DNA from 2 places in the Vibrio diabolicus genome. Region 2 is predicted to be linked to the other one. Evidence: riboswitches for the same ligand, from Rfam matches in the RefSeq annotation. Region 2 holds a riboswitch; the other holds the start of a gene.
The links. Region 2 has a riboswitch for cyclic di-GMP ahead of FR741_RS10190 (TfoX/Sxy family DNA transformation protein). Riboswitches for the same ligand answer to the same signal wherever they lie in the genome.
Positions count from the first base shown of each region.

Region 1: it holds a riboswitch for cyclic di-GMP, as region 2 does, so the genes downstream of both, gbpA (N-acetylglucosamine-binding protein GbpA) here and FR741_RS10190 (TfoX/Sxy family DNA transformation protein) in region 2, are expected to answer to the same signal.

Region 1 is NZ_CP042452.1:1,670,365-1,685,804, forward strand. It holds gene FR741_RS22810 (alpha-amylase family glycosyl hydrolase) at 1-1,054, shown strand, start outside; gene FR741_RS22815 (D-alanyl-D-alanine carboxypeptidase family protein) at 1,140-2,297, opposite strand; gene FR741_RS22820 (alpha/beta fold hydrolase) at 2,508-3,803, shown strand; gene trhO (oxygen-dependent tRNA uridine(34) hydroxylase TrhO) at 4,268-5,248, shown strand; gene FR741_RS22830 (DUF6482 family protein) at 5,319-5,624, opposite strand; gene FR741_RS22835 (FAD-binding domain-containing protein) at 5,733-7,214, shown strand; gene FR741_RS22840 (fasciclin domain-containing protein) at 7,295-7,795, shown strand; cyclic di-GMP riboswitch class I at 8,068-8,168, shown strand; gene gbpA (N-acetylglucosamine-binding protein GbpA) at 8,274-9,737, shown strand; gene FR741_RS22850 (patatin-like phospholipase family protein) at 9,791-10,663, opposite strand; gene FR741_RS22855 (MarC family protein) at 10,843-11,484, opposite strand; gene nfsA (oxygen-insensitive NADPH nitroreductase) at 11,680-12,402, shown strand; gene FR741_RS22865 (hypothetical protein) at 12,468-13,361, opposite strand; gene FR741_RS22870 (polysaccharide export protein) at 13,817-14,935, shown strand; gene FR741_RS22875 (arsenate reductase/protein-tyrosine-phosphatase family protein) at 15,066-15,440, shown strand, end outside.
Region 2 is NZ_CP042451.1:2,140,185-2,155,624, forward strand. It holds gene purR (HTH-type transcriptional repressor PurR) at 236-1,240, shown strand; cyclic di-GMP riboswitch class I at 1,526-1,615, shown strand; gene FR741_RS10190 (TfoX/Sxy family DNA transformation protein) at 1,732-2,322, shown strand; gene FR741_RS10195 (TVP38/TMEM64 family protein) at 2,438-3,124, shown strand; gene FR741_RS10200 (hypothetical protein) at 3,145-3,465, shown strand; gene FR741_RS10205 (alpha/beta fold hydrolase) at 3,503-4,306, opposite strand; gene glgA (glycogen synthase GlgA) at 4,417-5,874, opposite strand; gene glgC (glucose-1-phosphate adenylyltransferase) at 5,864-7,081, opposite strand; gene topA (type I DNA topoisomerase) at 7,693-10,323, opposite strand; gene FR741_RS10225 (YciN family protein) at 10,761-11,009, shown strand; gene aroA (3-phosphoshikimate 1-carboxyvinyltransferase) at 11,073-12,353, opposite strand; gene FR741_RS10235 (outer membrane lipoprotein) at 12,634-13,110, opposite strand; gene aat (leucyl/phenylalanyl-tRNA--protein transferase) at 13,150-13,857, shown strand; gene FR741_RS10245 (arginyltransferase) at 13,854-14,555, shown strand; gene infA (translation initiation factor IF-1) at 14,637-14,855, shown strand; gene clpA (ATP-dependent Clp protease ATP-binding subunit ClpA) at 14,991-15,440, opposite strand, start outside.

The sequences.
Region 1 (15,440 bases), on a different replicon from region 2:
CTGGGCAAACGCTCCAGAGCAGTTAGTCGCAGATGAAAATGGTCACGTAACCCTTGAGCTACCAGCCAAATCTGCCGTGATTTACTCGAAAACTAACGACACCCAATCGGTAGATACACCAGACCTCAACATCCAACTAGCGCAGGATTGGGAAGGACAAACCATCACTGGTGATATTGTTATCGCGGGTAGTGCGAACGCCAACGAGAAGTTGAACCTTGTCGTCGATGGTAACTTGGAAACAGCACAAACCATTACTGTAGGCGCTGATGGTCAGTTTAGCGTCACGCTGTCGACTAGTCACTTTGCTATTGGCGAACAACAGCACCGCTTCGCGATTTATTCCACCGAGAAAAAAGCAGGCATCGAGGACGTGAATTTTGTCTCGAAACTAAGCTGGTCAAACACGCCGGATGACACCATTGATGATGCAGGCGATGCACAAGACGGCATGGGCGGTCCTAACGGTAACTACTCGCTACCAACCGATCCAACGTTCGACAAAGACAACAGCCAACTCGCAATCAACAAAGCGGAGATATTTACCGTCGGCAGTAACGTGCGCTTGACCTTCACCATGGACAAAATCACCGATACTTGGTTGCCGCCAAACGGCTTTGACCACGTTGGTTTCACCATCTTTATTGATTTACCTGAAGAAGCCGCAACTAACTTGTCTGAGCTACCGAAGATCAACGCTTCTATACCAAGCGGAACGTGGAGTCGTAATGCGGTTGTTTTTGGCTGGCAAAGCTCGATTTACAACACCAAAGGAGCAAATGCGACGACATGGGGAAAAACCGTAACACCAGCACCAACAGTGACAGTAGACAAAGCCAACAACACCATTTCAATGGACTTTGCTAGCGATGCACTAGGCCGCCCAGAGTCGCTCGATGGTATCCGCTTCTATGTCACGACTTGGGACTTAGACGGCCTTTCAGCAACTTACCGTCCGCTAGAACAAAACAAAGGCCCTTGGAGCTTCTCCGGTGGCGCATCGGATGAAAGTAAGATTTGGGACGATTTACCAATCATCACCTTGTCGGAATAAACCGTTAAATAAGACACCGCCCAGCGTTTAGCTGGGCGGGTCATCAACCAAAGAATGCAGAAAGACACTTCTGCTCGTTTTTATTTTAGTTAAAGAACGATTTCACCCACAGCACCAAACTGTCCCAAAGCTGAGCGAACCACGAGCCCTCTTCTACCGCTTGGCTGCTGACCAAGGGATAACTCGCCACGGTACTGTCATCGCTTTTCCAAACGACCTTACCAATCTCATCCCCTTGCGCGATCGGTGCAATCAATGGTTCATTTAACACCACACTCTTATCAAGCCCAGCCGTCATTGAACGAGGCAGAGTGAGATAGGCATCATTAGCGAAGATCGCCTCAACTTGATTGGCATTTCCCTTCCAAACGCGAACTTTAGACTCAACCTGCCCTTGTTTGGCAACTTGTTTGGTGTCATAAAAACGAAAACCATAGCTGAGCAAATTCTTGGATTGGCTCGTTCGAGCCTGTTTACTTGGCGTGCCCATCACTACCGAAATCAACCGCATTTTCCCTTCTTTGGCGGAGCTCACCAAACTGTATCCCGCATTGCTGGTGTAACCGGTTTTGCCCCCGTCGACGTCAATGGAATTGTCCCACAGTAATTTATTGCGGTTGTACTGCGTAATGTCGTTCCACTTGAAGACTTTCTCACTATATAGCGCATACACAGCGGGAACATCGTTGATGATCGACTGCATGAGTTTTGCCATATCGGTGGGTGAGGTTTGGATGCCTTCACTATCGAGACCATGGGAGTTTACAAAATAAGTGTCTTGCAGCCCTAACTTCTCCGCCCAGCCATTCATCAAGGCGACAAAGCCGCGTTCACTGCCAGCAACGTGCTCAGCCAGTGCAACGCACGCGTCATTACCCGATTGGATGATCACACCGCGCATTAAGTTCGCAACACTAATTTCATCTTTCGGTTTGATGAACATTTTAGAAGATCCGGGAAACTTGGCCGACCACGCGTTTTCGCTCACGGTGACAACATCATCCCATTTCAAACGCCCCGCTTTGATTTCTTGTCCAACGACGTAAGCGGTCATCAACTTGGTTAAACTAGCCGGAGCAAGGCCTGCTCGCCCGTTATGCTCGGCAATAATGGCACCGGATTGAAAGTCCATTAATACGTAACCTTTCGCCTTTAATTGAGGTGGGTTGGGCGTAACAACGGCAAAAGTAGGTACGCTTATTAAACAAGTCACAATAATCCATCGAGCTAGTGACACTTTCATCCGACTTCCTCCATGCTCTCACTTTGTCGCAACTCTATTGAGCATAGCTCACTCAACCAGTTGCACCAGTCGCTAATCGTTTCATTTTCTTGAACTTACATTGATTTGACCAAGGTATAGAACTGACGAAGCGATTTGGAAATAGCATTGGTTCTTCACGCCATTCGCAGTAAAGTAGCGCTACCCCTCAATAAGGAAATAAAGATAACAATGAACGCTCAATCATTTATCGACGCAGGATTGCATTACACTCCCCACAGTTTTACCGTTCCTCTGGATTACCAAGACGTGAGTAAAGGCACCATTGAAGTCTTCGCTCGTGCGGTTTGCCTAGTTGGCGATGAAGAATCGACCAAACCTTGGTTGGTTTACTTTCAGGGCGGGCCAGGCTTTCCCTCTCCGCGTCAAAACGGCAATAACGGCTGGGTAAAACGCGCGCTGCAAGAGTACCGAGTTTTGCTTCTCGACCAGCGCGGTACGGGCAATAGTTCGATGGTTAATCATCAGACTCTGGCTCATTTCACGCCGCAACAACAGGCCGAGTACTTAAGCCACTTCCGAGCGGATAACATCGTGCGCGACGCGGAATACATTCGTGAGCAATTTGGCGTCGAAAAATGGGCGATCTTAGGTCAAAGCTTTGGTGGTTTTTGCTCCCTCACCTATTTGTCTTTGTTCCCAGACAGCTTGCTACAAAGCTATATCACGGGTGGCGTGCCATCAGTCTCGCGTCATGCCGACGATGTGTATGAAGCCACCTTCAAACGCACCATGGAGAAAAACCAAGCGTTCTTCCAGCAATTTCCAAAAGCGCAACAACTCTGCCAAAACATTGCGAATCACTTGCAGGAAAACGAAGAGTACCTACCAAATGGTCAACGCTTCACGGTGGAGCAATTTCAGCAAATCGGCATCAACTTTGGTGTGAGTGATACTTTCTTGCCAACTTACTATTGGCTAGAAAGTGCATTGATTGAAGTGAACGGCAAACAACAACTTCGTTATGAGTTCTTGAACGATATGTTGGCGCAGCAAAACTTCCAAACCAACCCGATCTACGCCATTTTGCATGAATCGATTTACTGCCAAGGTTTTGCGTCGAATTGGAGTGCGCACCGCGTTCGCCAAACCCGATTAGAGTTTAATTATGAATCTGGTAAGCCATTTTACTTTACGGGGGAAATGGTCTTCCCATGGATGTTCGACCAATACGTTAACCTCAAGCCACTAAAAGACGCAGCAGAAATATTGGCAGCGAAAGAAGATTGGACTGCGCTGTACGATCAAACACAACTGGCTCAGAACAAAGTGCCTGTCAGTTGCGCCGTTTACGCCGATGATATGTTTGTTGAAATGGATATCAGCCGAGAGACGCTCGCGTTAATACCAAACTCAAAAGCGTGGATCACCAATGAGTACGAGCACAACGGTTTACGTGCCGACGGTGAACGTATTCTCGACAGTCTCATAGCCATGGGCAAACAGACCGCAGCTACGTTGAAATAAGCACGGCAGACGTTAGAAAAGCGCCTTTTCAGTATGTGGTGAAAAGGCGTTTTATAGCGGTTTATGAACAATGGCGATCAGTCATTCACTCTTTGTCCCTAAACCTTTATCCCTCACAACCTCATGTATAAAACTGCGACATGTCCTTTCCTTGTCAATGACTCCGGTGATTACTTGGTGCTTCTTGCGCCTAACTTTTTTGAAGGGCCTAAAACGGAATAACAGCATAAATTTAAACCAAAAGTATCGGCTCCAACCTACCTAACCTACTATAATTAATGCTTATAATTTGAACACATAGCGACTTCACCTGCGGACATGCTCCCCCTATCAAAGACCGCCAGGCCCCGCCTACTCATAATATCCGTATAATTTGTCCGTATTTCCGACTAGTTTAGTCAGGTATACTTCGTGCCGCTAAAATTTTAAGGTCGTTGACCACCTGTATTTTTAAAGGAAACCTCATGAGTCAGTATGTAGTTTGTGCGCTGTACAAGTTTGTTGAGCTGAATAACTATCAAGAGCTACGCGAGCCATTACTTGCGTTGATGGAAAAACACCATATTCGCGGAACATTACTACTGGCAAGTGAAGGTATCAACGGTACAGTTGCATCTGATCGTGCAGGTATTGATACGCTACTGGAGTGGCTAAACAACGAACCTCGTTTGACTGGCACCGTATACAAAGAGTCGTATTCTGAGACCCAGCCATTCAATCGCACCAAAGTGAAATTGAAAAAAGAGATCGTAACATTAGGTGTTGAAGGTATAGACCCTCGCCACGTAGTGGGTACTTACGTGAAACCTCAAGAGTGGAACGATCTTATTGCTGATCCTGAAGTGTTTGTTGTCGATACACGTAATGATTACGAAATCGAGATCGGCACATTCAAAGGCGCTGTAAACCCAAATACTGAAACCTTTCGTGAATTCCCAGACTATGTAAAAGAAAACATGGACCCGGAAAAGCATAAGAAAGTGGCGATGTTCTGTACCGGTGGTATCCGCTGCGAAAAATCAACTGCTTACATGAAAGAACAGGGCTTTGATGAGGTCTACCACTTAGAAGGCGGCATTCTTAAATATCTTGAAGAAGTTCCTCAAGAAGAGAGCATGTGGGAAGGTGACTGCTACGTTTTTGATGGCCGTGTTGCAGTAAACCACCAGCTAGAAAAAGCAGATTACGACTTATGTAACGCTTGTCGTCTACCGATCACTGAAGAAGACAAACAGTCAGAATTGTTCGAGCAAGGCGTGAGCTGCCCGAAATGTCACGGCACACACTCAGAAGAACAAATTGCTCGATTCCGCGAACGTGAAAAACAAATTGTTCTTGCAGAACAACGAGGCGAGCAGCATGTTGGTGGCGAAAGTGCCAAGCAAAGAGAAGCTCGACGTGCCGCTAAGTACGCACAAAAAGAAGCTCAGCGTAAACAAGACTAAGCTCGACTCTAATTCTATTTTAAGCGAGCTGCCGTAAGGTGGCTCGCTTTTACTATGCACCAACACTCTTTCAATACAATTTTGTATCCCTCACCAAAACCTCTAGTTGATTGTCTCTTTTGCCTTCGGGTAGCCCCACCATCTCATCATAAGCACTTTTATGTACTAAAACCTGCTTATTTGCTTTGATATTCTTGCACTTCTTTTGCATCTCGATAAGGGAATGAGCCCTCAAAAAAATACCGTTGTCATCAGTGATGAATTGCGCTTTTCCATCAACTACGACAGATGCTTGATACAATGCTAGATCAAGCGAGTGAATGATCAATTTATCTACGTAGAAGAACTTTTCTAACTTACTCAGTGGTATCGACATGTCTCACCTCCTTGTGAGCAATCTCTACGTTTTAATGAACAAAACCGATCATTAGGTGAGATCTCTTCGGGTCATTTGCGTACAACATCGGAAACAAAGAGGATTCCGATGAAAACAATCAATGTCGTGTGGTTAAAACGAGATTTAAGACTGACTGACCACCAGCCCCTAACACAAGCATTGTCGTCAAAGCACCCAACGGTACTTTTATATATTGTTGAACCGTTGCTGTTAAACAACCCTCACTATTCTGAGCGTCACTGGCGATTTGTTTGGCAATCATTGCAAGACATGAATGAAACGCTCAAAGCCTATGGACACCGCATCACGGTTCTGTTTGGCGATGCCTTAGCATGTTTTCAATCAATTCAAATGCAATATCAAATCAACGCTGTGTTTGCTCATCAGGAAATAGGGCTCAACTGCACCTTTGAGCGCGATAAGCAAATTGCCGACTGGCTGCATGAGCAGAACATCACGTGGTTTGAGTTCGAGCACGGTGCTGTTATTAGAGGAGCAAAAGACCGGCAGGGTTGGGACAAACATTGGGATTTGGTCATGAGAGCCTCCATAAGCCCTCTTGAGCTGCAAACCAACTTGTTGCATTCATTGGATGCAGAATCACTCGGCTGCGCGTTTTCGCCACCTTCATCCTGGCTATCAAAATGCAAAGGAATGCAAACGGGAGGAAGCCAACTCGCTTGGAAAACACTGGAGGACTTTTTCAATCGTCGAGGTCGTGATTACTATCGAAGCATTTCTAGTCCCACAGCCTCACGTACAGCCTGTACTCGCCTTTCTCCATACCTCGCTTGGGGTAATATATCCTTGCGTGAAGTTTATCAGTACCTAATGAAATACTGGCAAGTCTCTGGATTTCGTCGCAGCTTAATTGCATTGTCTTCACGGCTTCATTGGCACTGTCACTTCATCCAAAAATTCGAATCGGAATACGACATGGAGTTTTACTGCGTTAATCGGGCTTACGAGCCATTGATTAAACAAAGTAGTACTTTCGATGAAGAAAAGTTAGCAGCATGGAAATCCGGGCATACTGGCGTACCTTTGATTGATGCCTGCATGCGCTGTTTGCACCACACTGGTTACATTAACTTTCGCATGCGTGCCATGCTGGTTAGCTTTCTTACTCACCACATGAACATGGATTGGCGAGTAGGTGTAACGCATTTAGCGCAACTATTCCTCGACTTTGAGCCTGGTATTCATTACCCACAATTCCAAATGCAAGCCGGGGTAACTGGGACCAATACAATCCGGATTTACAACCCGGTTAAGCAAGCCCAAGAACATGACCCTGATGGCGCGTTCATCTATAAATGGGTGCCTGAATTGCAAATGGTCCCCACCCCACTATTGTTCGAGCCCTGGAAAATGACACAGATGGAAACCGTCATGTACCACTTGAAACCGGATAGCCATTACCTAGCGCCTATTGTCGACCTAAATAGCGCAGCTAAAGACGCAAGGGAGCGTCTATGGACATGGCGCAAACGGGCCGATGTAAAACAAGAAGGCAAACGGATTTTAACGCGACACGTGAGACCATCGAAAGAAAGCAGGGCTCGTTGATCATCTCTTCATTTAGATACGTACAAACGGAGACATTCTCTAGGGAAACCGTTGTACCCTCAACTCGTAAGGAACACATTATGTTTAAACGTATCTTGGTTATCACGGCTACATTGATGGCGACTTTATCTTTTATGCTTCCCGTCAAGGCTCATGAGCATGGCATGATGAAGGCTGATATTGTCGACGTTGCCACTGAAAACGGCTCTTTCAATACACTTGTCGCTGCAGTGAAAGCGGCTGATCTAGTCGATACACTCAAAGGAGAAGGCCCATTTACTGTTTTTGCACCAACGGATGACGCTTTTGCAAAACTGCCTGACGGTACAGTCGATATGCTCTTAATGCCGGAAAAGAAAGACAAGTTAGTATCCATTTTGACTTATCACGTCGTCCCAGGGAAAGTAATGGCTGCCGATGTTGTTAAGCTGGACAAAGCGACTACGGTTCAGGGGCAAGACGTGATGATTAAAACCATGGGTGATAAAGTCATGGTCAACGATGCAAATGTAATGGCAACCGATGTGAAAGCTAAAAACGGCGTCATTCATGTTATTGATACCGTCATTATGCCTAAATAAAATGATTCAGAGGGCGGTATATTCCGCCCTTTAAACGGTGCTTCTTCTATCCTTAATACTGCCCCTTCCCACCTTCGACCCAACAACCAATCACTCATTCACTCCAGCTATAGAAAAGACAAAAACAACATGAAAACCAATACCTTAGAAACAAAACAGCACAATATCAATGAGGTTGGCGTACCGTTACCTTTCAATTTGAGAACATGATTCCATGTCAGTGTCGTTTACTTTTCCACATGTAAATTCTTGAGCTAAATTTTGGCTGCTCAATCACATTTCGGCAAACCACTCGAAAGGGTGGGACGCAAAGCTTCCGGTCTGTCAGCATTCCATCATCAAAAGTAATGCTCATGATAGCGGGGTTGCCATGTTGCAACACTACATTATCCAAAGTATGGATTCATGCAGCGTTGCTTCGTGCTCAGCATGCGCCGAGGTGTGACATTAATTTGTCAGCCATAACAGAGGACATGTGATGAAATCCTTTCCAACCAAATCCGTACTTACGTTAGCACTTGCAAGCATTAGCTCAGGTGCTGCGGCTCACGGCTACGTATCAGAAACCAATGATGGTGTCGCTGCAAGTCGCGCGGCACTATGTAAGTATCCAACACCTGATACTAACGAAAAAAATAATAACTGCGGTGCCATTCAATACGAGCCACAAAGTGTTGAAGGTCCTGATGGTTTTCCACAAACAGGGCCTCGCGATGGAAAAATAGCAAGTGCCGAAACCGCTCTAGCTGCCGCTCTTGATGAACAAACTGCCGACCGCTGGGTGAAACGTCCTATTCAATCAGGTACACATACTTTTGAATGGACATTTACCGCTAACCATGTGACGCGTGACTGGAAATATTACATCACCAAACCTGATTGGAACCCAAATGCCTCACTATCACGCGACTCGTTTGATCTGACTCCTTTCTGTGTAGTCGACGGCAATATGGTTCAACCTCCAAAACAGGTGAGCCATCAATGTAATGTGCCTACGCGCGAGGGGTATCACGTCATTCTGGCGGTATGGGATGTTGGCGACACAGCGGCTTCATTTTATAACGTGATCGATGTGAAATTTGATGGTGACAGTCCAGTCATTCCAGATTGGACGCAAGGCGGTCAAATTATTCCGACGATGGATTTAAATGTTGGAGATTCGGTTTATACACGCGTATTTGATCAGGCGGGTGAAAACATAGCTTATCGAACCGAGCTAGAAATTACCGATGCAGTCATGGGCAAAGCGAAAAATTGGTCTTACGCTCTAGCAACGAAGATCAACCAAGAGCAAACTAAACTGCAAGCTGGACAGTATGCCGAGGATAAATTCACTCCTGTTTATGGTACTAACCCGGTGTACCTGCAAGCTAATAGCGGCCTTGAGCGTGTAGAAATCGGCTACAAGATAGAAACTCCCGCTCCAGAGTACTCACTCACAGTAGATGGCTTAACAGACGAGTATATCATTGAGTCAACACCGACAACGTTGGATCTGACACTAACTGCTGAAGGCGATTTAAACGCAGAACTCACCGTGTACAATCACCACCGTGAGCCACTTGCAAGCTGGGCAGATGAAATGAAAGACGGTTCGGTGGAGGCTGTATCGCTCGCTTTAAGCAAATCAGAGCCTGGTCACCATATGCTCGTGACTCGTATTAAAGACAAAGATGGCAACTTGGTGGATCAGCAAACGCTCGACTTTCACTTAAAAGAAGAGTCAGTAACGCCACCACCATCTGGCGAGTACGATTTTGTCTTTCCTGAAGGGCTATCTAGCTACACAGCGGGCACAAAAGTGCTTGCAAGCGACGGTGCCATTTACCAATGTAAACCCTTCCCATACTCTGGTTACTGTGTACAGTGGAAAGAAAGCGCAAACCAATACGAACCAGGAACAGGTTCACACTGGGAAATGGCTTGGGACAAAGTCAACTAAATCGCCCTTTGAACGTTAAGTAAAAAGAGCCTCGCTATGAGGCTCTTTCATTATCAAACGCAAAAATGGCAGTTTTCCCGATCTAAACCATGAACACCTGACAAATTAGCCAAATGAGCCCGCCCTTCAATCAGCCCCATTTCATAACCTTCCAATAGAACGTTTTGTCGCATTGATAAGCGCTGAACAGGAAAATTATCTGGTGGTGCAATCACTCTGACATGCGTTCCCGGTGGAGGGTTACGAATAAATTCCAACGATTGATTGTAGTTATCTGCACGTCTTAACATCGCGTCCGCCATTTTAGGATGTTCGGCAAATAACTTCTTCATCAGCCATGTGGTTTTTACTGGCTTCTTGGCATAATTTAGCGGGTGAGAAAGCACAACGGTTATGTCGCGAGCCCCGCGACGATAAGCCTCACGCACCGGGATAGAATCTGCAACCCCACCATCGGTATAGCAGCCTCCAGAAAAGCAAGGGGTGTGCTTGTATGCAATGGGTAACGCTGTTGTCGCTTCAATCGCATGATGAAAATTATCACGCGTCACGCGATAATAGTCTGCCTGTCCTGTATCTACATTCGTCGTCGCTGCCAGAAAAGGAATGCCATTAAACAGTTTATTTTCATCGACGGGATACAAACGATTAGACTCTTCAAACAGCCACTTCACATCAATGAGATCCCCACCTTTAACGAATCGAGTCGGATCAAAAAAGCGTTTACTCGTTGCCAGCTTAGTAATGACATTGATGCTGCGATGCGGATAGTCGGTCAAATAACCAATCAAGTTTGATGCGCCAGCAGATACGCCAATGGCAAAATCAAACGGTTTATAGCTCTGCTCTAAAAATGCATCTAGCACTCCGCTTGCGAAGACACCTCGCATCGCGCCACCTTCCACTACAATTGCTTTTGTTGCCATATTTCCCCCATTATTCTTGCCAAAAGAGTAATGAAATTCGTGCAATCAAAACAATTGAATATTCTTATTATTGAAATAGGTGAAGTCTATTTATTTCTTTCTTAGAAAGTGAAAACTAAAGTTCAAAAAATCCACACCAGCTAGAAATGTAGGTGTGGATTTAGACGAGATGGAGACGCCTATGAGAAAACAGTTTTATAGGCTTCGCCCGCGCCATCAATAAACATTTGAGTACCGATAACCGCTAGGATTAAGCCCATCATTTTCGTCACGACGTTCAGAGCACTCGGTCCAACTGCTTTGACCAATTTGTCTCCAAATAAAAACAGTATATAGGTAATAACACACAACACAGCAAAAGAAACGATGGTAATAATGGTTTGATCAAAACCACCCGCCGTAGCAAAGTTCATCGCGGTAGCAATCGTTCCAGGCCCTGCTAATATCGGCATTGCAAGTGGAGAAACGGCAATGCTCAACGCCGCCTGCTGCTGCGCTGGAGAATACGCTTTCTCCTTAGTTTTCTGATGCGTCGAATCACCTTGAAGCATATTAAAACCGATCAAAAACACCAAGATACCGCCCGTTATTCGCAAGGCGTACAGCGTGATACCAAACAAATCAAAAATTAATTTACCGGCGATCGAAAATATCGCAATGATGACAAATGCAATAAAAACCGAACGAAGCGCCATGGAACGCACGGTTTCTTTATCCTCATCAGCCGTTAAACTCAAAAAGATAGGAATATTGGCGATGGGGTTCATGATCGCAAAGAAGCCCATAAACACCGTGACTGTATGAACGATGAGTTCTTTCATATTTTCCACTGCAGTTAAATTGTTGATTCTAAAAACAGTATATACGCTCTCAAGCAGAACGAGTGATGTATTCTCTATTCATCTTCACACTTATGCGCTAAGCATTGTTTTTCTTTTGAGATAGTTTACCGACTCATCAAATATCGCTAAGGTGAGGCTTCAGCCTTTACATGTAACAGGGGATGTTAAGTCACCATGAACAGTACGATACAAACAATTCTCAATCACCGCTCAATTCGAAAGTTCACCTCACAACCTATTGAGAGCGAACAATTAGAAACGATTCTACAAGCTGGCCTCGCGGCGTCTTCATCAAGTATGTTGCAAGTCGTCTCAATTATCCGCGTGACTGATAAAGAAAAGTGTACGCTATTGGCACAATATGCGGGGAATCAAGGGTACGTTGAAAGCGCTGCTGAGTTTTTGGTGTTTTGCATTGATTACCAGCGCCACGCAAGTATCAATCCTGATGTGCAAGCTAATTTCACCGAGTTAACACTTATCGGTGCTGTTGATTCTGGCATCATGGCACAAAACTGCTTACTTGCAGCAGAGTCTATGGGACTAGGAGGCGTGTATATTGGTGGCTTACGAAACAATGCTCAAAAAGTCGACGAGTTATTAGGCTTACCTAAAAATACAGCCATTTTATTTGGTATGTGTCTTGGTCATCCAGATCAAGCCCCTGAAGTTAAGCCACGTCTACCTGCTCATGTCGTGGTGCATGAGAATCAATATCAAGACCTAAATTTGGATGATATTCAGGCTTATGACCAAACCATGCAAAACTACTATGCAAACCGTTCGAGCAATCAAAAACAAAGCACTTGGTCACAAGAAGTCACCAGTAAACTAGCTGGCGAATCACGTCCGCACATCCTGCCTTACTTAAACAGTAAAGGGCTCACTAAAAGGTGATGAACACAGTACGATAGGATCAAAAAAGGCCTCTGAAGAGGCCTTTTAATTATCAGTACAGTTAATTAGTTACCGCCTGAACCACCTGATGGCGGATCAACAGGATCAACTGGTTTGCCTGGCTTCGCATCTGGAATCGGTGGCACTACCGGTTTGAAATCATCTACAGGTTTTCCTGCTTCGATCTCTTTTTCAACCTGGTTAACAACATCTTTAGTATCTTCTTCAGATACCTCTACGTAAATAACATCACCAGAATCATTTTTAGGGTAATTTGGGTTCTTCTTAATTACCTCTTCAGTTACAGCTTTGGCTGCTACTGAAATTGCTTTCGGAGAAGCCGTAGGGTTCGCTTTAATGACATCTGAAACTACATTCGCTGTAGCAACCAGTTTAGTCGCTAATGCTTTTGTTGCAGCATCACCACTCTCATCTAACTGCTTAACTACACTTTCAGTATTGCGAAGCAAATCATTAACTGAAACGCCCATCGCATTGACATCAAGACCTAAATCAGCAAACACTTGCTCTGCAACCTCTGGCGTGTAAATTGCACCTTCTTCCAAAGTATCCGTTACTAGAGTAGTAAACGGTGAACCTGTTACAGGTGCATCTGCTTGCGCTAGACCTTTTGGAATTTTGTAATCAGTTGTAATACGTTTACCATTAGATGCATCTACACTCTTATCAGTGTGCTTTAATGTGAAAGTACACTCACTTGGAGCACTAACTACGTCTATGTGACTAATGCGCGCATAGCCAACCATACCTTTGTAGTTTGTTGTCAGTTCATCAGCCTTACCTTTTAAATCTCCACCACAGTCGTAAGAGACTTCCATGCCGATAACAGCTGGATCATAAGCCTGTACTGAGTATGTTTTTACCTCAGGATCGCTGTCACTACCACAACCTGCTAGTAGGACTGCAGCCACACTTACCGTTAAAAGTTTGATTTTCAAAATTAGCTCCAATATTTGTTGTTATATCCGACCGCAACAGGAAGCATAACGGCAGTTGCATATGGTGTAAATAGGATGCATACAACTTTGGCATGAGTTTTTTCACATTCCTGCCTGTTTACATGTGCAAAATCATGCATTCATCTCAATAACGCTAAATAGACATAATTTTGTCATGTATTCGTAAGTATTTTTTAAGTATGTAGTTGCCTTTATTGCAACCAGATGGATAATGGTTGACTATTTTTGTGGGGTAGATTTTTCACCTTCATAAATGAAACTAAGAGCTCTAAGTCGCTAGCAGCCATTTGGAGTGTTTATTACACAAATAATTCTGAATGGACTCGCTTTCTAAAGGCTTAAAACTGCAGTAAATCGTCAACATTGATGAAATGCAGTTCAATTAGAATGAATCAATTTCAGTCGGCAAACTTTCTTTCGGTAGTTATAAACCAATGAACACATTTAATAAATTTTTGGGGATATCAGTACTTCCTATCCTTCTTACAGGGTGTACTCTGCCTGGTAGCCACCTTTCGGTCAGTGACAAAACAGTAATGAGCACTGAATCGAGTGATATAGAATCGCAGGTTACGGTTTATCCTTTAACTTTGGAGCGAGTGACCTCTTTAAATTCAATAGATCCTTTTTCAAAGCCAAATCCAGAGTTAGATATTGAAATCGCCAAGTATGAATACGAAGTAGGACCTGGTGATATCTTAAATATTACTATTTGGGACCACCCAGAGCTCACGATCCCAGCTGGCTCATATCGTAGTTCAGCCGAAGCAGGTAACTGGGTGCATTCGGATGGCACGATCTTCTACCCTTACATTGGCGTTGTACACGTTGAAGGTAAAAACGTTCGCCAAATTCGTGCAGACATTGCCAACCGTCTTGCAAAATACATTGAGAGCCCGCAAGTCGATGTAAGCGTTGCAGCATTTCGCTCTAAAAAGACTTATGTGACTGGCGAAGTGAACAAGCCAGGGCAACAACCAATCACAAACATTCCTCTTACACTTCTTGATGCCGTGAATAGAGCAGGCGGACTGGCAGCCGAAGCCGATTGGCGTAATGCAACACTGACGCGAAACGGTGTCGTTGAAAACGTCTCTTTGTATGCTCTGATGCAACAAGGCGACTTAACTCAAAACCGTCTTCTAAAGCCAGGTGATATTGTTCATATTCCCCGTAACGATGCACAAAAAGTATTTGTTATGGGCGAAGTTAACGATCCGAAGCTACTCAAAATTGATCGCAGCGGTATGAGCCTTACTGAGGCTCTAAGTAGCGTTGGTGGCATTAATGAAATCTCTGCCGATGCCACTGGCGTTTTCGTCATCAGACGTTCAAAAGAAGAAGCTAAAATGGCGGACATCTATCAGTTAGATGTTTCTGATGCTTCTGCTTTGGTGATTGGAACAGAGTTTGATCTCAACCCATACGACATAGTCTATGTAACAGCTGCGCCTGTTAGCCGTTGGAACCGCGTTATTGCTCAACTTGTTCCAACCATTTCCGGCTTTAACGAATTAACCGAAGGTGTACTACGAGTACGCACTTGGCCGTAAAAACGACATGCCGCAAGAAAGTTATCTCTTGCGGCATGCATTCAATAGTTACGTAGCTCAATTGTGCAATATAAAGAAGCAAGCAATTCAGTTGGGATCATAGGCATACAATTTAAAATAGGGTAAGCATTTGTTTTCTAATATTCTTGTCGTCTGTGTAGGCAATATTTGCCGCTCTCCAACAGGAGAGCGGCTTTTGCAGTCTTTACTACCAAACAAACATGTCGCGTCAGCGGGAATCGCGGTGGATAAAAGTCATTTAACAGGAAAGGCTGCTGATGATATGGCAACCACCATCGCGAACGAACATGGCGTAAGCTTAGATGGACACGAAGCACGACAATTAACACCTGAGCTTTGCGCTCAATACGATCTGATATTGGTTATGGAAAAAGGTCATTTAGAAGCCTTAACCAAAGTCGCTCCTGAGGCACGAGGCAAAACGATGCTGTTTGGACAATGGATAAGTGAAAAAAACATTCCTGATCCATACAGACAAAGTAGA
Region 2 (15,440 bases):
AAACCGCTGAAATATAGCGGTTTTTGTGTTTTTTAACAGGTTGATGGCAATTTCTCATCAGATAGAAAAAAGATAAAATTCATCGACCGATGCTGCTACGTACCCTTTTGTCGTGCTTGGACCAACCGCTGCCGAAACACTTAGCGCCAACCTTAGATTGCTGGGTGTAAAACCATTAGAGCATCAGGTACATCCAACACGACATATTTCAGTAGCTCGATACAGGACACCATTTATGGCCACTATAAAAGACGTTGCTCGCTTAGCCGGCGTTTCCACTACGACAGTTTCGCACGTTATCAATAAAACGCGTTTCGTTGCAGAAGCAACGCAAGAAAAAGTAATGAAAGCCGTGGACGAGTTGAATTACGCGCCAAGTGCGGTTGCACGCAGCCTAAAGTGCAACTCAACTCGTACTATTGGCATGTTAGTAACGCAGTCAACCAACCTATTCTTCTCAGAAGTGATTGACGGGGTTGAGAGCTACTGTTACCGCCAAGGCTACACTCTGATTCTGTGTAATACGGGTGGGATTTACGAAAAACAACGCGATTACATCCGTATGCTGGCTGAAAAACGTGTTGATGGCATCCTAGTGATGTGTTCTGACTTAACCGAAGAGCTTAAAGAGATGCTTGACCGTCATGCCGACATTCCTAAAGTGGTCATGGATTGGGGTCCAGAAAGCTCACAAGCGGACAAGATCATGGATAACTCAGAAGAAGGTGGCTACATCGCAACCAAACATCTGATCGACAATGGCCATACTGATATTGCTTGTCTAAGCGGTCATTTTGAAAAACTTGCTTGCCAAGAGCGCATTGCAGGTTTCCGTCGCGCGATGAGCGAAGCAAACCTAGCTGTAAATGAAGATTGGATCCTTGAAGGTAACTTTGAATGTGATACGGCCGTCTTAGTCGCAGATAAAATTACAGCAATGGACAAACGTCCGACAGCGGTATTCTGTTTTAACGACACAATGGCTTTGGGCTTAATGAGCCGCCTACAACAAAACGGTATCAAAGTTCCTGATGATATTTCAGTGATCGGCTACGACAACATCGAGCTTGCGGAATACTTCTCTCCACCGTTAACCACTATCCACCAACCTAAACGTCGTGTGGGTAAAAATGCGTTCGAGATCCTACTTGAGCGAATCAAAGATAAAGAACACGAAAAGCGAATTTTCGAAATGCAACCTGAGCTTGTAATTCGAAACACCGTGAAGAAAATGAACTAAAATTCGCCAAATATAACGATGTCAAATAAGCGCTCTAAAAGGGCGCTTATTTTTTGTATCTAAATAACTTTTCCCTGACTTAGGTTTGTTAGACAAAAAATCTCGAATCTCTAAGTCTCTGTTTTATATGTAGGTAAATCACACTCGCTCACAACCTCGAGATCATCCCGCCTTATTCTCAAATATGCACAAATATGCGCTTGTCGACACTTTTTATTGAACCAAAATCACACTTTTACGGGTAAAACGTGATGTTAATTCAATATACGAAGTATGCTCATTCTGTCACGCACAGGGCAAACCATTCGAAAGGGTGGGACGCAAAGCCTCCGGCCTGAACCATAGTACTATATGGAAGGTAGCGGGGTTACCGATGGCAAGTGTGCAAGCGATGACTTTACCCTGTAATGACATTGCTTTTGCGCATGTTTGCTACTCTCTCGGACCTGACTTTTGGTGGCGTAATATTAATTACACCGAGATAACAAAACATGGATAAACCGATACTCAAAGACTCTATGAAGCTATTTGAGGCACTTGGTAATATCAAGTCGCGCTCAATGTTTGGTGGCTTCGGACTATTCGCTGATGAAACAATGTTTGCACTAGTTGTAAATAATCAGCTTCATATAAGAGCAGACCAACAAACTTCATCTGACTTCGAGAAACAAGGGCTAAAGCCTTACGTTTATAAAAAACGTGGCTTCCCAGTCGTTACTAAGTACTACGCAATTTCCAACGATTTATGGGAGTCTAGCGAACGCTTAATCGAAGTAGCTAACCAATCGTTGAAAAAGGCAAAGCTTGAAAAAGAACAGCAAGCAACTACAAAGCCTAATCGCTTAAAAGATTTGCCTAACTTACGACTGGCAACTGAACGCATGCTGAAAAAAGCAGGCATTGAGTCAGTAGAAAAACTGGAAGAGGAAGGTGCACTTAACGCTTATAAAGCGATAAGAGATACGCACTCTGCAACCGTCAACATTGAGCTGTTATGGGCACTAGAAGGTGCTATTAACGGTACTCATTGGAGCGTTGTACCTCAAGCTCGCCGAGATGAGTTGATGAATGGCCTCCAATAAAAGTCGGCCTTAAAAACTATCTTGTAAAACCGCAGTCTAATCTGCGGTTTTTTTGTGAAATTTTTTCGACTTTCATTCTGTCTTATTACATATATCCCAAATTGGAATCATAAATATGAATAAGAAACTGATATTAGGCCTAATCCTGGTCGCGATCATTATCTTTTTAGGCGTTAACTTTAGTCAGTATTTAACGTTGGAAAATGCAAAAGCACAACAAGAAGCGCTGACCACATACATCGATCAGAACTTTGTTTTTTCGGCAGCTATTTACTTTTTTGCCTACATTGCAATTACCGCTTTTTCTATTCCTGGGGCAGCTGTGGTTACATTACTTGGTGCGGCTCTATTTGGTTTTTGGACGAGCTTATTACTGGTTTCTTTCGCCAGTACTATGGGTGCAACACTAGCATTTTTAAGCAGCCGATATTTGCTGCGTGACTGGGTACAAAACAAGTTTGGCAATAAGTTAATCGCAATTAATCAAGGCGTCGAAAAAGACGGTGCATTTTATCTATTTTCCTTGCGTCTCATTCCGGTATTCCCTTTCTTTCTTATCAACTTGTTGATGGGCTTAACGCCAATGTCTGTAGGTCGATTTTACCTTACTAGCCAAGTAGGTATGTTGCCAGGCACTGCAGTTTACTTAAACGCCGGTACTCAGTTAGCAACAATTGAAAGCCTGTCAGGCATTATTTCACCTGCGGTATTGGCCTCTTTTGCGTTACTGGGGCTGTTTCCAATCATCACTAAATGGGTTATGAATAAAGTAAGGCCAACACCGAGTCAGCAAAACTCATAATTAGTAAGTGGACGTGTTTAATGAAAATATTCATTGCTAAAAACCCAGCAGAAGCGCATATCGTGTGCGAATTATTGAAAACCGAGCAAGTCTACTGTGAAGTCCGCGGAGAAGGTATTTTCGGTTTAAAAGGAGAGCTGCCGTTTAGTGATGATACCGATCCTTATGTCTGGCTTTTTGACGCCAAACAACAAGTAAAAGCAGAAGGAATAGTACAAGCCTACCGCAAACAATCCGATGGAAATGAGTATCAAGATTGGCAGTGCCCGAAGTGCCATGAGGTAAACGAGGGGCAGTTTGGTGCTTGTTGGCAATGTGGACATCAAATAGGGGAGCCTTAATAACTCCCCTACTCCTACTCAATCGATTTATTCAGCGCTAAGCAGAAACCATTTGCTGCTTAATAAATTCGATGGAATGTTGATTGAAATCTTCAGGGCGCTCAACATTACAAACATGACCACAGTTGGGGATCTCTCGTAAAACACTAAGCTTATGCGCCGCAACCATTTCTTTAACAGGCTTAATAAACATGTAATCTCTGTCGCCCATTAAATAGAGTGTGGGAATGGGTAACTCTCGATCTTTAAAATACTTCATTAAAGGATTTACATCAGCAGCAAGAATAAACCAACGTTTAAATTCTTTTTGGCAAAGCTTCTTGGCCTCACGAATAAAAAGATGGCGAGACTCTCGCTGGCTTCTCTGTGGCATAACAATGTACGCAAAAAGTTTGTAGAGCCACATGTACGGCAGAATGTGCTTACAAAAATTACCTAATTTAACCAATATTTGAGAACGAGTATTGAGCCTTGTGACAGCGCCACCGAGCACCATTGAACGCACGCGCTCTGCTGATAATTCAGCAAGGTTTCGAACAATAATGGTACCAAGCGACATACCGACAAAATGAGCGGATTGGATCTTTAAATGGTCCAATACTTTCAAAATATCTTGGGTGACTTCCGTAAAGGTATAACGGCTGGCAATGAGCTCTTTAAGTAACTGATTTGACTTTCCATGACCTCTTAAATCGATCAGCAATAAGTTAAAGTGTTGCTTGTAAGCTTTGATTTGCTTGAACCAGATAGAAGAGCTACCGCCAGCACCATGCACAAATACAACCCACTCATGACTAGTAGGGTGCAAATAGGTTTTATGAAAAAGTAGCGGCTGGGTCATATTCAAGTATCAAAAAGGTCGTGCTATTGAGTAAAAAGCCATCCTACCACACTCCCCTTACTCAAGATAATAAAGGCACCTTATTCGGTGCCTTTCGTTACAATTTTAAGTCAATTTAACGCCGAATTGTAAAGTTGCAAATAAGCTTCTGCGGCCTTTTGCCAACAAAAATCTTGTTGCATCGCGTGCAACTGTACTTTATTCACTTCAGGTTCGTTTTGAGCATAGAGCAACAGTGCCCTTAGCATCGTTAACAACAATGCCTGCGGTGTCGGTTCGAAAAAAACAAACCCCGTCGCTTCAGAAGGGTTCACATCATAATCGTTGACGCTGTCTTTTAGACCACCGACACCACGTACTATCGGCAATGTCCCATAAGCCATACTATAGATTTGGTTTAAACCACATGGTTCAAACTCAGAAGGCATCAGAAAGAAATCAGAACCCGCTTCAACGATATGCGCAAGTTCATTATCATAGGCTTCTACGAAGACAAATTTACTAGAAAACTGTGCAGCAACCTCTTCTAGCTGAGCGGCTAGTACAGGGTCTCCGGTCCCAACGACAACTAGTTGAACATCGTGCTTCAAAAAATCGGCCAAAGCAGGCAACAAGTAATGCACACCTTTTTGCTGGGTCAACCGACAAACCATACCGAACATGGCTACATCTTTTTCAGGCAAATTTAGCCGCAGTTGTAATGCTTGTTTACACGCTTTCTTGCCTTGCGTCATACTTTGTTGGTCAGCGCAGTAATTAACTGGCAAGTAAGTATCCGTTTCCGGGTTCCAAGCACTGTAATCACAACCGTTCAAAATACCAACTAAGTCCTGCGCGCGTTGCTGAAACTCCCAAGCCATTCCATGACTGCCAAGCTCTGTTTTGAGTTCCTCTGCGTACGTAGGGCTGACCGCGTTTATCTTATCGGCATTCATTACACCAGCTTTGAGCATAGTAATATGCGTTGCACTCACCGCAGCATCGGGAACGTTTCGACAATGAAACTCTGGCAAGCACTGCACGTCTTCATAACTAAATACGCCTTTAAAGACCGCATTGTGAATTGAAATGACGCTTTTAGTATGAGCAAAAAACGGATCATTGCTATACCTGTGCTTGAGCAAAAATGGAACAAGACCAGTGTGCCAATCGTTCGCGTGTATGATATCCGGCTGAAAAGCAAGCTTCGGCAACATGTCTAAACATGCCGCACTAAAAAACGCAAAGCGCTCACCATTATCGGTATACGCTTGGTTGTTCTCCGCATACATCGATGGTCGATTGAAATACGGCTGACAATCAATCAGATAAACAGGATTTTGACCTAGCATGAGCCGCAGAACTCGATACTCCGTATGCGGCCATGATGTTAGTTCTGTTTCTAATACAACTTCTGCGTCAGCGAGTTTATCAATACTGCTGTACGCAGGGATGGTAATTCTTACGTCTTGCTGTAGGTTTTGAAGGGCTTCCGGTAGTGCCTTGGCAACGTCTGCCAAGCCACCACTTTTAATGAGACCTTCAACCTCAGAAGCTACAAACAGAATAGATAAGTTGTTAGTAGCCAACTCGAGCTCCTTTCGGAATAACAACAATGCCCTCCTCAGACACGTGGAAGTGTTTTTTATCTTCTTGAAGATTCACACCAATCTGAGTACCAGGAGCAATATCGGCATCCTTATCGACAATCACACGACGTAAAACACAGCCTTCGCCAATTTTCACGTCACCAAGAAGGATACATTCGCTGATATCGCAAGCAGATGCAATATTACTGCGGAACCCAAGCACCGACTTTTCTATTCTTGAGCCTCTGACGTAACTGCCATTACATACCAAACTGTCGATGATCTGAACACGGCCATTATCAGAGTCTGTAAATGTCGCTGGCGGCAATGGAGGATAATAAGTATGCAGCGGCCATTTACGGTTATATAGTGAAAACGGTGCGTCTTTTTCTAGCAGATCCATGTGCGCTTCCCAGTACGCATCAATGGTTCCCACGTCACGCCAGTACACCTCTTCTCTTTCACCGCTGATTTTGTTAGTACTGAAGTCATACACGAACACGTCACCTCGAGGGAACATCTTAGGAATAATGTCCTTCCCAAAATCATGTGATGAAGCTTCATTATCCGCATCTTCAACCAACTCAGAGAATAACACCTGAGCTTCAAAAACGTAGTTACCCATTGAAACTAAAGCGTAATCAGGATCGCCAGGAATCGACTTCGGGTTTGCTGGTTTCTCTTCAAAGCCTATCATGCGACCTTCACTGTCCACTTCGATAACCCCAAATTGCGACGCCTCTTTTAGTGGCATACGCAATGCAGATACCGTCAGAGAAGCCTGCTTTTCTGAATGGAAGTTCAGCATTTGTTTGATATCCATCTTATAGATATGGTCAGAGCCAAAAATACAAACTTGCTCTGGTTCCTCTAATTCCATAAAACGGAGATTTTGATAGATCGCGTCTGCCGTTCCTTCGTACCAACGCTTACCAGTGCGCATTTGAGCAGGAATAGGATCGATAAAGCGGTCAGTGATGCCATTAATGTTCCAGCCCTTTTTTAAATGATGGAACAAAGATTGAGATTTAAATTGGGTGAGGACGTAAATGCGCATTAAATCCGCATTTACAAAATTGTTTAGAGCAAAATCGATCAATCGATAGCTACCACCAAACGGTACCGAAGGTTTACTACGAGATTCTGTTAAAGGTCTCAAACGAGAGCCTTCACCGCCAGCAAGAATCATTCCCAAAACACCAGCCATTTGTTGTTCTCCATATCGTTATAGCTTGGATTTGGTACTCGCTTGAATGAGTCATACTCGGGGAGTCAAGCGAATACATTTAGTAACCGTATCAGGAGTTTCTTTGAACTCTTACAACACGATAAAAAAGCTACGGCACTTCCAGTATGCAACGTCCACTCTTTTCTTATTTTTCGACGCAAAATGCACACAGTTGCACTAATTTTTGTAATAAATTATCTAAGCAGGTTCTAAATTACAATTTTTAATACGCCATTCTGTGTTCCATACAGTTCTTGCTTACTCAAGACGATATCTAGATCACACATGCAAAAGCAAACGATTACATTATGAAAACAATTTACGAACGGATTCACTACACCACCGACTTTTTGAGCTTAATATATAACAAATATATGAATGCAAAATGAAAGTTACGACGAATGTTTTTTACATAAAAAATACGTTCACTACTAATAAATCGTGACTCTGGTGTTTTCTAGCGACAATGGTGCTTGTTAAAGTGAGGAAAGGTCGATTAGAGGAAGAATGCGCAGAAGAAAACTGTAGGCCCCTACGCAAAAAAAGGCTGCGATATCGCTGCCTTTTTACATTACTTTAATGGTGCATTTTTATGCTTTCGCTTTTTTACGCTTATCTGTGACTTCCCACTTACCTTCAACAAAGAGCGCTGTCCAACCAGATGGTTTGCCGTTCTCTTCCGAACGAACGTAGTTCTCTTTTGTTTTGCGACTAAAGCGTACAACTGCAGGACGACCATCAGGATCTTCTTGCGGTGCGGTCGCTAGGTATTTGAACTTCTCAGGTAAACGCTCTTCAAAACGTGCCAGTTCAGCAACCAAAGGAGCACGTGTCTCGCGCGATTTCGGGAAGTTGCTTGCCGCCATAAATAGACCTGAAGCACCATCACGAAGTACGAAATACGCATCTGAGTTTTCACAAGGCAACTCGGGGAAATGAACAGGATCTTCTTTCGGTGGCGCGACTTCGCCATTCTTCAGAATCTTACGAGTGTTCTTACACGTTTCACTCGTACAGTCCATGTATTTACCAAAGCGACCGTTCTTAAGCACCATATCAGAGCCACATTTGTCACATTCAACAACTGGACCATCATAGCCTTTGACTTTGAACTCACCGTATTCAACAAGGTAGCCTTCACAGTTCGGGTTATTACCACAAACATGCATCTTACGCTTGTCATCAATCAGGTACGCATCCATCGCCGTTTCACAGATCGGACAACGCTTTTTAGCACGAAGCGCGGCCGTTTCAACGTCTTCTTCTAAAACGTTAATAATACCTTCTTCGTCACCCAAGTTGATGGTTGTCTTACAACGCTCTTTTGGTGGTAACGCGTAACCAGAACAGCCTAAGAACACACCTGTCGAAGCAGTACGGATACCCATTGGACGGCTACACGTCGGACATTCGATATCCGTCATGACGATATGGTTTAGCTTCATACCGCCTTCTGACTCATCCAATTCCGCTTTTTCAAGATCGCCAGTGAAATCAGCAAAGAAGTTATCTAGCACTGCTTTCCAGTTCACTTCACCTTCAGCGATTTGGTCCAGTTTCTGTTCCATGCGGGCGGTGAAGTCGTAGTTCATTAAATCGTTAAAGCTGTCATCAAGGCGGTCGGTAACAATTTCGCCCATTTTTTCGGCGTAGAAACGACGCTGATCAACTTTTACGTAACCACGATCTTGAATCGTAGAAATGATCGATGCATAAGTCGAAGGACGACCAATACCTCGTTTTTCCAGCTCTTTAACCAGTGCTGCTTCAGTGTAGCGCGCAGGTGGCTTTGTAAAGTGCTGTTTAGGGTCAAGTGACTCTAAGCTTAGCTTATCGCCAAGTTGTACCGCAGGAAGGATTGTATCCTCGTTTTTGCCCATTGGACGTTGTACACGAGTCCAGCCGTCAAATTTAAGGATACGGCCTTTCGCTTTAAGCGTGTATTCTGCTGCTTTTACGCTGATGGTTGTTGAATCGTATTCTGCTGGTGTCATTTGACACGCGACAAACTGATTCCAAATCAAAGCGTAAAGTTTGTGCGCATCAGCATCGACACCTTGCAGGTCTTCCGCTTTAACACCCACATTTGAAGGACGGATCGCTTCGTGCGCTTCCTGTGCCCCTTCTTTACTGCCATACGTCAGCGGTTTCGCTGGTAAATACTTATCACCAAACTCAGAACCAATAAAATCACGTACAGCGTCCACAGCCTCGGCACTTAGGTTAGTCGAGTCCGTACGCATATAAGTGATATAACCGGCCTCATAGAGGCGCTGAGCTAGCATCATGGTCTTTTTCACGCCGTAGCCAAGACGTGTACTCGCTGCCTGTTGAAGCGTAGAGGTGATGTAAGGTGCTGAAGGCTTGCTCTTCGTCGGGCGATCTTCACGCTTACATACTTCGTAACTTGCATTCTCAAGCACAGACATCGCTGCTTTGGTTTCTGCCTCATTAACTGGCTTAAACGCAGAACCATCTTTCTGAGCAACAAGTAGTTTAAAGTCCGCTTTGTCTTTCGTTTTCGTATTCGCATGAATATCCCAGAATTCTTCTGGTACAAACGCGTTAATCTCACGCTCACGCTCAACTAATAGTTTCACCGCAACAGACTGCACGCGACCAGCAGATAAACCACGAGCCACTTTTTTCCAAAGTAGAGGTGAAACCATAAAACCAACGACACGGTCCATGAAGCGACGCGCTTGTTGGGCATTAACACCATCCATGTTCAGCTCTCCAGGTGTTTGGAAAGCTTGTTGGATCGCGTTTTTCGTAATTTCGTTAAAAACTACACGTTTGTATCGCTCTTCATCGCCACCGATGATCTCACGAAGGTGCCATGCGATTGCTTCCCCTTCGCGGTCCAAGTCGGTTGCGAGATAAACGCAATCTGCGTCTTTGGCGAGTTTTTGTAGTTCGTTGACAACTTTTTCTTTGCCTGGAAGGATTTGGTAATTCGCTTCCCAGTCATGATATGGGTTAATCCCCATTTTTTTGATCAACGCTTTGCGGTCTTTCTCTTTTTTAACGCGCGCTTTCTCTTCCGGACTCATCCCTTTTGTTGAGATGGCTGCGGCTTTTTTCTCACCAGTGCTTTGACCGGCCGTAGGCAGATCACGCACATGACCAACACTAGACTTAACAATAAAGTCTTTACCAAGGTACTTATTTATCGTCTTTGCCTTGGCTGGTGACTCCACTATAACGAGTGATTTACCCATAACTGACTCTAACGTCCTTCATAATAATGCGGGTAGAAACCTTGTTTAAAGGCCACCCGCATAATGTTCTATTTCATTGCTTCTTTTTTTACTATTGTGCGAGATGAAAAGAAGATCAACTGCTTTTTTGAAATTCAGATCCGATTGGTTGACAATTCATCGTCTTTATACTTCAAAGAGACAGGGTTCTGAAAGGTATTGAGCGGCATATCTAAACAGGCAAACTTAGCATCCGCTAATCCAATGCAATAAATTTTGTTACCCATCACAAAATAGTTTCGTTCAGTGGCTCTTCCATATCCTCCAACTAATCATACTTACACTCTAAAAATTGATCTGTTTAGGCTAAGTGAACGATTGATTGAATTAATCATGCAAACCCATTTTAGTTGTAGGTATACTCAGCGTTCTCAACTGAAATGAATGGTAGAAAAAGTATGTCTGATAGAACGTTTATCGAAGAGTTCGACCTTCTTTTGATCGCTAACCAAATCATCCAAGAACACGATGATTACATCGAAGGGATGCGAGCAACAAGCGTAGAAGAAAAAGAAGGTGTTTTAGTTTTTAAAGGTGAATACTTCCTTGATGACAAAGGTTTACCAACTTCAAATACGACTGCAGTATTCAATATGTTCAAATACTTAGCGCATCACCTTTCCAAGGAATTTACGCTGGTTAAATAGTAGCGGAAAACAAAAAAGCCAGAGTGTTATTCACTCTGGCTTTCCTGTTTCAGGTCAGAATATTTAGCAGCTTAAAGCCTTAAGTTTGTCGAAGTAGTCAGGGAACGTTTTCGACGTACACTTTGGATCGTTAATCGTCACAGGCGTATCACTAAGTGCCACCAGCGAAAAACACATCGCCATTCGATGATCATCGTAAGTATCAATCGCAGCATGCTTTAACTGAGAGACAGGTTTGACAATGATGTAGTCTTCCCCTTCTTCCACTTCCGCACCCACTTTACGTAATTCCGTCGCCATAGCTGACAAACGGTCTGTTTCTTTTACACGCCAGTTATAAACGTTACGAATAGCAGTAGTGCCTTCGGCAAATAGCGCTGTTGTCGCGATGGTCATTGCAGCATCAGGGATATGGTTGTAATCCATATCGATGCCTTTCAATTGACCAACACGTGAAATTACGTAGTCATCACCCCATTCAATTTCTGCACCCATTTTTTCAAGCGCATCAGCAAATTGAATATCACCTTGAATGCTGTTTTTACCGATACCCGTGACTTTAACTTCTCCGCCTTTGATGGCTGCCGCCGCCAAGAAGTAAGAAGCAGAAGACGCGTCACCTTCAACCAAGAAATCACCTGGAGCGATGTATTGCTGACCGGCAGGAATCACAAACTCTTGATAGTCGTTGTTGATCACATCGACCCCAAACTGCTTCATGATATGCAGGGTGATATCGATATAAGGCTTAGAAACCAACTCGCCTTCGATGTTGATGCGAATTTCACCTTCAGCCAATGGCGCAGACATTAAGAAAGCGGTCAAGAACTGACTTGAAATGGATCCATCGATAGAAACTGTACCTGCTTTTAGGCCAGTACCGACTATTTTGAGAGGCGGAAAGTTCTCGTTTTCCATGTACTCAACGTTCGCACCAGCATCTTTCAGTGCCGTGACAAGGTGACCAATTGGACGCTCTTTCATACGAGGTTCGCCCGTCAGTACATACTCCCCTTCTCCAAGACAAAGAGCCGCAGCTAATGGTCTCATCGCAGTGCCAGCATTACCGAGAAATAACTCTACCGGTTCTGAGACAGAAAACGGACGCCCAAGGCCTTCAACGAGACATTCTGTTTTATCTTCGGAAAGTTGGTATTGAACGCCGAGTTTAGTCAGCGCATTCAGCATATGACGGATATCATCACTGTCGAGGAGGTTAGTAAGGCGAGTTCTGCCTTTAGCAAGAGCAGCAAGTAAAAGAGCTCGATTAGAAACGCTTTTAGAGCCAGGAAGATTCACTTCCCCTTGAATTTTATTGATAGGTTGTAACGTTAGGCTTTCCATTAAAAGTTGATAATCCTTTGTGCCCTCAACATACGATTTTTTATGAGAGCTAAACAATTCTTCGTGAATTCAGACTACCCAAAAAAACACGACAAAACCAGAGCAAATCGGCGCTAATTTATGAATATACTCAAGTAGCCTAAAGATGCAGAATTAAAGGCATTGCCAGTGATGTAAATAAGAGCGAAAAAAGCGCGACGAAACAGCAAACTATTTCGACTTTATTTGACGATAAGCCAGCCCTACTGTGCATGCCTGATTAGGCTAAAATAATGTAGGATTAATAAGCGATATCAACTCTGACTCCATCATCAAAATATAAGATACGAACTTCATCCCCTCGACTAAATAGCATATTTTTATCAACATCTTGGATAACATTAATCAGCTTGTCGCCCTTCACTTTAATGAGTAGCTCAACTAACTTATATTCAACCGTGTATTGGTAATTACTTTGATTTTGTGCAACCGCTGCACCTGCAAGTGCACCCACTGCCGTCGCAACTTCTCGTCCAGTACCACCACCAAATTGATTGCCGACTAAACCGCCTATTGTGGCACCAAGTAGCGTTTTCCAACCGTTACTTTTCGATTGAACGACCTCTTGCTGAGTAATATAACGGACAGAGTCAATCTTCCCATACACCACTTCATTTACCGGCTTGGCAACATTTCTTTCATAGGCTGCGTTGGCGGCAAGTGGGAAAAACAGTATGATCCAAAGCCATACTTTCACAATATTTCTTGACCAGGTCATCATAAACTCCTCTGACTCTAATGTTGGTAACGACTTCTTATGGCTATTTATTTAACTGAACTCGATGATACGTTCAACTTTCCCTCACCGTATAAAGCACTCAGCGATCCCAATGGTTTGCTTGCTTTTGGCGGTGACTTAGATCCCATGAGAATCCTCAATGGTTACTATCAAGGCATTTTCCCTTGGTATGGTCCTGGAGAACCTATTCTATGGTGGAGCCCTTCCCCACGCGCTGTTTTTGATCCCTTAGCGTTTAAACCGTCTAAAAGTCTCAAAAAATTTCAGCGTAAACATAACTATAAAGTAACGCTCAATTTCGCGACAGAAGAAGTGATTAGACTATGTTCATCAACACGTCCTGCAGAGGAAACTTGGCTCAACGAGGAAATGCAAACGTCTTACATTGAGTTAGCTAAACTGGGTCACTGTCACTCTGTAGAAGTATGGCATGACAACGAGCTCATTGGGGGACTATATGGCATCTGCGTTGGTCAACTTTTTTGCGGAGAGTCGATGTTTAGCCTAAAAGATAACGCATCTAAAATTGCATTGTGGTACTTATGCAACCATTTGGCGTCAAAGCAAGGTCAATTAATCGATTGTCAGGTTATGAACTCGCACTTGGCATCACTTGGCGCATTTGAACTAGAGCGTAACGAGTTTATGCAAAAACTACTATCTTTAAGAGAAAAACAAACACTATTTGATACCTATAAGCCCCAAGTTTTGCAGGATTCAGTATGAGTACGGATATACAACATATTCGAATTGGATTAACGAATAATCACCCTTGCAGTTACTTGCCTGAACGGCAAGAGCGTGTGGCGGTGGCACTTGATGCAGGGCTGCATACTGAAGAAAACTATCAACTGCTGATGGCCAACGGCTTTCGTCGTAGCGGAGATACCATATATAAACCGCACTGTGAGCATTGTAATGCTTGTCAGCCAATTCGAGTCTCGATTCCGGACGTGACGCTATCAAAAAGCCAGAAGAGGCTGCTCAGTAAAGCACAGTTTTTACGCTGGGAAATGAAACCTGAAATGGATGAGGAATGGTTTGAGCTTTACAGTCGGTACATCTGCAAACGGCATAAAAACGGCACTATGTACCCACCAAAGCGTGATGAGTTTTCTCGGTTTGCCCAAACCAGTTGGTTGACCACTTCATTTTTACATATTTACGATGAGTCAAATCAATTACTCGCCATTGCGGTAACGGATGTAATGACTCAATGTTCGAGTGCATTTTATACTTTTTTTGACCCTGACTACCCGTTATCTCTTGGCACTTTGGCAGTGCTCTATCAAATAAAATACTGCCAAGAAAACAAACAACAGTGGCTTTATTTGGGTTATCAGATTGATGAGTGTCCAGCAATGAACTATAAAACACGCTTTCAACGCCACCAAAGGCTAGTAAATCAGCGTTGGCGAGGGTAGAATACGCCTCAACTTTACATAATTACTATTTAGCGGCAGAATATAGCCCGCTAATATTGCCTAATTTCTAAAGAGGATTAAATGGCTAAAGAAGACGTAATCGAGATGCAAGGCACGGTCCTTGACACTCTACCAAACACTATGTTCCGTGTTGAACTTGAAAACGGTCACGTTGTGACTGCTCACATCTCTGGCAAGATGCGTAAGAACTACATCCGTATCCTAACGGGTGACAAAGTAACTGTAGAGATGACTCCATACGACCTGTCAAAAGGCCGCATCGTCTTCCGCGCTCGTTAATCTCTGATTTTCGGATGCAATAAAAAACGGAGCAGTTTGCTCCGTTTTTTATTGCATGATTTTTATTTCCGAGTAGGTTCAGACAAACAAAAAGCGCACGATAAAATCGTGCGCTTTTACTTCCCTACGGAGCAATTAATGCATCGCTGCCTCTTTCTCACTCAAATATTCAAATTTAAGTGTGTCATTCACTAGTGTTACTTTCACAGTGCCGCCGTCGACTAGAGAGCCAAACAACAATTCGTTAGCCAAAGGTTTCTTAAGTTGCTCTTGGATAACGCGTCCCATTGGGCGAGCACCCATCGCCTTATCATAACCTTTATTCGCTAACCAATGGCGTGCATCTTGCGATACCTCCATTGATACGCCACGAGCATCAAGTTGCACCTGCAGTTCAACAATAAACTTATCAACAACTTGATGGATAACGCTTTCATCAAGGCTGTTAAACCAGATGATGTTATCAAGACGGTTACGGAACTCAGGAGTGAATACCTTCTTAATTTCCGCCATCGCATCGTGACTGTTGTCTTGCTGAATCAAACCAATTGATTTCTTCTCAGTTTCAGCCACACCCGCGTTGGT